2 linked regions of the Pseudovibrio sp. M1P-2-3 genome follow. Each later gene encodes a partner of the first gene's protein in a complex. Links are inferred from orthologs where the notes say so. Each region holds a gene or a part of one and is shown in the gene's direction. Other genes may lie near its edges.

What was found. The genes of interacting proteins can lie anywhere in the genome.
Region 2: the proteins of eno (region 1) and P6574_RS07470 are in contact, whole or in part, in a solved structure (PDB 2FYM), measured with the Escherichia coli proteins. The link is inferred for Pseudovibrio sp. M1P-2-3 from one-to-one orthologs.

Annotation. Positions count from the first base shown.
Region 1 is NZ_JARRCW010000001.1:1,835,033-1,838,735, forward strand. Bases 1-2,990 are described here. They hold eno (phosphopyruvate hydratase), read left to right. Parts: upstream 1-853; coding sequence 854-2,128; downstream 2,129-2,990. Other genes in these bases: kdsA (3-deoxy-8-phosphooctulonate synthase), read left to right, coding at 1-686. In the rest of the region: P6574_RS08350 (M10 family metallopeptidase), read right to left, coding at 3,144-3,703. UniProt on the Escherichia coli protein: Catalyzes the reversible conversion of 2-phosphoglycerate (2-PG) into phosphoenolpyruvate (PEP). It is essential for the degradation of carbohydrates via glycolysis.
Region 2 is NZ_JARRCW010000001.1:1,622,399-1,625,948, reverse strand. It holds P6574_RS07470 (Rne/Rng family ribonuclease), read left to right. Parts: upstream 1-362; coding sequence 363-3,350; downstream 3,351-3,550. UniProt on the Escherichia coli protein: Endoribonuclease that plays a central role in RNA processing and decay. Required for the maturation of 5S and 16S rRNAs and the majority of tRNAs. Also involved in the degradation of most mRNAs.

The DNA of each region.
Region 1 (3,703 bases):
TTTTTAAAGCTTCCTATGATAAAGCCAACCGGACAAGTTTGAGTGGTAGCCGGGGTATTGGCTTTAGCGAAGCAATGCCAATTTTTTCCGAAATCAAGGAAACACTTGGCCTACCTGTAATCACTGACGTCCATGAACCCGGGCACTGTGCGCCAGTTGCTGAGACCTGTGACGTGTTGCAAATCCCTGCGTACTTATGTCGCCAGACAGACCTGTTGGTTGCCGCAGCAAAAACCGGGCGTGTGATTAATGTTAAAAAAGGGCAATTCCTTGCGCCTTGGGACATGAAAAACGTAATGAACAAAATTGTTCAAAGTGGTAACCCCAACGTGCTCCTGTGTGAAAGAGGAACAACTTTTGGTTACAACACGTTGATCACTGATATGCGCGGCTTACCAACAATGGCTGCTATGGGTGCGCCTGTTGTCTTTGATGCGACGCATTCGGTTCAGCAGCCAGGGGGGCAGGGCGGCTCATCTGGAGGTCAGAGGGAGTTTGTTGCAACGTTGGCGCGCGCTGCCGTGTCTGTCGGTATTGCTGGTTTGTTTATCGAAACTCACGATGATCCAGACAATACAGCCTCCTCTGATGGTCCCAACATGATCCCGCTGGACCGCCTGAAGGAGCTTCTTGCATGGCTCAAGGAATTTGATGCCGTTGCTAAGTCTAAAACATTCGAGATTTGATAGTTTTACGGAAATGCCTCTCTCACTTGCCAAGTGGGGGAGGTGAATAGGGACAGCTTAAAGAAACTTATCCCTAAGGAGTATTGACCTCTTCCCTATTTATTGAACCTAAGGTAGAAGCAGCGTTGAACCAAACCCTTGACGCTATTGGTAATCTGGAGAATAAGATGACAGCAATCATCGATATTGTCGGCCGCGAGATCCTCGACAGCCGTGGTAACCCTACAGTTGAAGTCGACGTCCTATTGGAAGATGGTTCCTTTGGTCGTGCTGCTGTTCCGTCTGGTGCGTCCACAGGTGCGTTTGAAGCTGTTGAACGCCGTGATGGCGGCGAGCGCTATCTGGGTAAAGGTGTTGAGGGCGCCGTAGAAGCTGTAAATAGTGAAATATTTGATGCCATTGGCGGTATGGATGCCGAAGATCAAGTTAAAGTTGATCGGGCAATGATTGATCTGGACGGTACCGAGAACAAAGGGCGCTTGGGCGCAAATGCTATTCTTGGTGTGTCCCTTGCTGTTGCAAAAGCTGCGGCTGAGGCGTCTGCTCTCCCGCTTTACCGTTATGTTGGTGGCGTTGGCGCGCGTACCCTACCTGTTCCAATGATGAATATCATCAATGGCGGTGAGCATGCCGATAACCCGATTGACTTTCAAGAGTTCATGATTACGCCGGTTGGTGCTTCGTCCCTGCGTGAAGCTGTTCGTATGGGGTCTGAGGTTTTTCATAATTTGAAAAAAGGCCTGTCAGCTGCTGGTCACAACACAAATGTTGGTGATGAGGGCGGGTTTGCGCCAGGTATTGGCTCCACTGATGAAGCTATCGGTTTTATATTAAATGCCATTGAAAAAGCTGGGTATACGCCTGGTGATGACGTTATGCTGGCGTTGGATCCCGCATCGACTGAGTTTTTTGCTGATGGAAAGTATAACCTGAAAGGCGAAAGTAAAGTTCTGGGTCCGCAGGAAATGGCCCGCTACTACGAAGACTTGGTCTCCAAATACCCGATCTTCTCTATTGAAGATGGTATGGCGGAAGAAGATTGGGAAGGCTGGAAAGCTCTGACTGATGCAATTGGTGACAAGTGCCAGCTTGTTGGGGATGATTTGTTTGTGACAAATACACAGCGTCTTTCCCGCGGCATTCAAGGCGGTATCGCGAACTCCATTCTTGTTAAAGTGAACCAGATCGGCTCTTTGACTGAAACGATGGAAGCCGTTGAAATGGCTCACAAAGCTGCCTACACCTCCGTTATGTCGCACCGTTCTGGTGAAACAGAGGATAATACAATTGCTGACCTTGCTGTGGCTTTTAATTGCGGTCAGATTAAAACAGGTTCGCTGTCCCGTTCCGATCGTATTGCGAAATACAATCAACTCATTCGCATTGAAGAAGAGCTTGGACCGCAAGGTCACTTTGCAGGTCGTTCAATTCTGCGTGGCTAGAGCGTGTTCCGTTTGATTGAAAGCAATCAAACGACAAGAATTCGCTCAATATAAATCAGTTGGAGCACGAGGCGTGAGTGAAATGAACGTAACGTGCTCTAATCTCTCCATATTTGGAGAGAGTTGGTATAAGGGTTCTGCTGCTTGGGAGGACCCTTTTTCTTTTAGGTTAAAAAGTAAAGGCAGTGGTGACGATGGAAGTGTCCGTCTTGCCAAATTGAATCAATGAGGAGGCTCTACGAGAAGTGATTTTTGGCGAAAGCAATCAAAAAAACGCCTGCAACCAGTTCTAAAGGTTACTTACGTAAAGAATATTAATTATAGATTGGGAAAGCTATTGGCTGGGGATCCTGGACTCGAACCAGGACCGACGGAGTCAGAGTCCGCTGTTCTACCATTAAACTAATCCCCAGCAGAACCAATAGGTTAGCAGCGTTCATTACAAATATTTGTAAAGTGTTTTGCAAATGCGCCGTTGGGTGGTTCTATATATGTCCCGATTCTCCGGGTCAATACTAGCCCTGAAAAAAATGCCATTGGTTGTTCTTTTTTTAAAGTTTTCCCACAGAGCTGTTGAGGTGAGTGTTGTCCCATCCCTTCTCTTTGGCTAGCCAAAGAGAAGGGATGGGACATTGCCGCTCTTAAGCTATTTTTTTATTCCGATCCCGGATCAGGCTGAACATCGCCCTTACAATGTAACAGGAGAGCGTAAGCCTATGTGAAGTAGCGGATCGAGTGTGGGAGGCAGTCAAGGCATGCAGGGCATTATTGGTTGGTTCTGCCCTCTTGAAACGTGATTGGATTCAACCCAACGACATGAATTCGACAAAAATATAAAAGTTAGAGTGCTAGGTGTGAATGGGAATGAGCGTGAGGCGCTCTAATTGAATTGTCTGAAGTTAGGGGCGAACTTCAAACTGGAGAGTTGGGATAGCATCCGCTATCCCAACTGGATTGTTTGTTTAAGCGCGTATCTTTAACCGAAAAACAGTGTTCACTTTTCAGAGGTGCGCTTTTAAGCGAAGAGGAAGTCGCCTGCACTTATAAGGCTGGCGTCTACACCTTGTAGCAGGACCGAACCGCCATCATAGGCAATAAGGGTATCTGTGCTTTCGCTTGTAATCGTCAGGTCATCGAAAGAAGAAGCGCCGGAAACAAACTCAATGTAGTCAAGTTCAACTGTGAAGTCGGTGATAACGTCTTCGCCGTCGCCGCTACCGAAGACGAACAGGTCTTCGCCTTCACCGCCGGTTAAGGTGTCGTTTCCTTCGCCGCCAACAAGGATGTCAGAGCCGGCATTTGCGATCAGAACGTTATCAACGCCGTTGCCCAGCAGAATATCATCACCTGAACCGGAAATCGCATTTTCGATAACTGTATCACGCATGATGATCATGTTACCGATTTCACCCATGACACTTGAGATGCTCTCGGAAGCTAGGTTGATCACCTGATCTTCTTCACGGCTTTCGAAGTTAACGGTGTCAATACCGCCGTTATCGATGATTGTGAATGCTGGGCCATAAGCACGATCAGAGTTCACGATGTCGTCATAGAACCCACCAGCGGTCGAAT
Region 2 (3,550 bases), 210 kb from region 1 along the record:
CCGTGAAAACTTGTAGATTAAGGTTTGGCCGGGTTTAGCTTTCAGGTCCCAGTTATTGACCGGCTCCCCGCCGCCGAACCAATGAGTTTTGCAGCACTTAGATTGCTGTTTGCCCGTCAACCAGAAGGTTGATGGTGGTCACATAAAGGCAGAAGGTTTGTTTAAGAAACGCGCATTGTTAAATGGAATAGGCTCAATCGGCAGTAACCGCGGAATTTTTGCGGATTACGCTGGCATGGCCGCGCGTCACCTCTGCTCTTTCGCAATATTACACTTCAAAAACAATGCAATCGCCGCCGGAACGTTGACGAAACAGGACGTCCTGCGCCGTTCTGGAAGGCTGATTGCGAGGATCGTACTACATGGCAAACAAGATGCTGATAGACGCGGCCCACCCGGAAGAGACCCGGGTTACGGTCGTTCGTGGGAATCGGGTTGAGGAATTCGACTTTGAAGCTGCCAACCGCAGGCAGCTTCGTGGAAATATATATCTAGCCAGAGTAACAAGGGTTGAACCTTCCCTTCAGGCGGCTTTTGTTGAATACGGTGGTAACCGCCACGGCTTTCTCGCATTCAGCGAAATCCATCCCGATTACTATCAACTCCCAAAAGCCGACCGTGAGGAGCTGGAGCGCCAGCTTGCTGCTGAGGCTGAAGCCAACCAAAAAGAGCGCGAGCGCCGCGAGCGGGAAGAAGCGGAAAGAGCAAAAACTGCTGCAGATGCTGAAAACGCTGAAAACTCTGAGGATGACGACGAAAATGCTGAGGAGCTGGATGCTGCACTCTTGGCAAGTTTGGACGCACCCTTTGAAGAGCATGCAGTAGAAGAGATTGTCCCTGACCCTGAAGAGGGAGAGAGTGAAGGCGAAGAGCCGCACAAAACTGCTGCTTCTTCCGCTAGTCTTGATGCAACCGCTTCCCAGACACACGGCGAAGCGGAAACTGGGGGGGAGGACGACGACACCTCTTCGCGAGACGCAAAATCAGAAGGTGATGCGCCAGAGGTCCGCAGTGAAACACGCATTCGCCGTCTGCGCGATCGCTATAAGATCCAAGAGGTTATCAAGCGTCGTCAGCTGTTGGTTGTTCAAGTTGTCAAGGAAGAGCGTGGCAACAAGGGCGCTGCTTTGACCACTTATATGTCTCTGGCTGGTCGTTACTCTGTCTTGATGCCAAACACAGACCGTGGCGGCGGGATCTCCCGTAAGATCACCAAGCCAACTGACCGCAAGAGACTGAAGCAGATTGCCGGTGAGTTGAACGTTCCTGAAGGTATGGGCGTTATTTTGCGCACAGCAGGCGCCAGCCGGACGAAAGCGGAAATCAAACGCGACTTTGAATACCTCATGCGCCTTTGGGAAAACGTACGCGAGTTAACCTTGAATTCTGCTGCGCCAACCTTGGTCTATGAAGAAGGCAGCCTTGTAAAGCGCGCTATCCGCGACCTTTACAACAAAGACATTGATCAGGTTATTGTGTCTGGTGAAATCGGTTACCGTGAAGCGAAAAACTTCATGCGTATGCTGATGCCAAGCCATTCCAAAAACGTTCAACCTTACCGGGATGCCACACCGATCTTCACACGTTACAGTGTTGAAGCTCAACTGGATGCCATGTTCTCCCCGCAAGTGACTTTGAAGTCCGGCGGCTATATCGTCATTAACCAGACAGAAGCTCTGGTCTCCGTTGATGTGAACTCAGGCAAGTCAACCAGAGAGCAGAACATTGAGGACACGGCTCTTGCCACCAATATGGAAGCTGCGGAAGAAATTGCCCGCCAGCTTCGTCTGCGAGACCTTGCTGGCCTTGTTGTTATTGATTTCATTGATATGGAAGAAAGCCGCAACAACCGCTCTGTGGAACGCAAACTGAAAGAATGCTTGAAAGCAGACCGCGCCCGCATTCAGGTTGGACGCATCTCGCACTTCGGCCTTTTGGAAATGTCTCGCCAGAGATTGCGCACAGGTGTTCTGGAAAGCTCTTCCTCACCTTGCCCGCACTGTCACGGCTCCGGCATTGTCCGCTCTGTTGAATCCGTTGCCCTTTACATTTTGCGTGCACTGGAAGACCAGCTGCTGCGCGGCGCAACACACAACATCACGGTCAACACACCGACCGATGTCGCTCTTTATATCCTGAACCAGAAGCGTGGCCACATCACCGAGCTGGAAAAGCGTTTCGGGCTCAGCATTACTCTTGCAGCAGATGACAGCGTCAGCGGTCAGCACTTCACGCTGGAACGTGGTGAGCTGGCAACTCCTGTTCACCTTCCTGCAGAAGACAAAGCTTCTGTTCAACCTGACACCCTGCTCATTCCAGAGGAAGAGAGTGAGGGCGAAGAAGAGAACGAAACTGAAGATTCTACAGAAGAAGAGCAGAAGCCAACTGAACGTCGCCGTCGCCGTCGCCGTCGCCGTCGTGGCAGCCCTGCATCTTCCGAAGAGGACATCTCAGATACACAGCAAGGTGAAGAAACTGACGAAGACGCCCCTGCTCTGGCAGCAGAAGGTGAGCAGACAGACGAAGCAGCTGAAAACGCTGGCGAAGACGCCTCTAGCGAGGAACAAAGTTCAGATGATGAAGACAGCGACTACCGTCGTCGCAGACGGCGCGGAAGACGTGGTGGCCGCCGTTCTCGCAAACCTTCTCAAGATGAAGCAGAAGCAACACAAGAGTCTGCCTCTGAAGGCGAAACAGCCCCTGTAAGCTCCGAAGGTGAGACAAAAGAAGTAAGCCCGGCTCCCGAGCAAGCGTCAACTCCTCAAGAGCAAACGCAAAGCACAGAAGCGGTGACTTCTGCAAGTGCTGAAGCCGAAGCGTCTGAAGCATCTGCTGAGGCGGGTGAACAGGCTGAAGCTAAACAGGAGGACAGACGTCGTCCACGCCCTAGAAGGCGCCCACGCAGAGCCCCTGCGAGAGCCGCTGAAAGTGCCGCGCAAGATTCTGAAATCACAGAATCCGCTCCTGCACCAGAAGCCGCGCCTGCAGCTGAGGCTGCACCGGCATCAGATGTCTCTTCTCCTCAGGCAAGTGAAGAAGCAGCTGCGCCCAAGCCAAGAACGCCGCGCCCCCGCAGACGCCCAACGTCTTCACGGCCACGGCAACCTCGCGAGACAACTCCGGCAAAAGCTGAAGGTGCGCCAGCGTCCAGCACACAAAGCGTACCTGTAAAAGAAGTTAAAACCGAAACAGCGAAACCGGCACCAGAGCCCAAGCAGGTGGCCCCGGCGCCACAAAAAGCTGCTCCAGTGGTCACCAGTGAAAAGGTTGCACCAAAGCCTGCAGGCACTCCGGAAAAATCCGGTAACCAGCCCAAAAGCGGCTGGTGGCAGCGAAGGTCTTTCTTCTAAAAAAACACGAGGGCGGCGAAAGCCGCCCTTTTTCTTTGCCTAAAATTTTTAAAAAGTGCCCTCACTCATTTGATTCGCAGCATTTCAAAGCCACATTGGGCTTGGCCTCTTTTATAAGTCACTCCAAAACATGAATTTAAGCATTTGTATTTGCTTGCTTATTCTAGTTTTTCACAGCACATTAAAAACCTCCCCCCCAC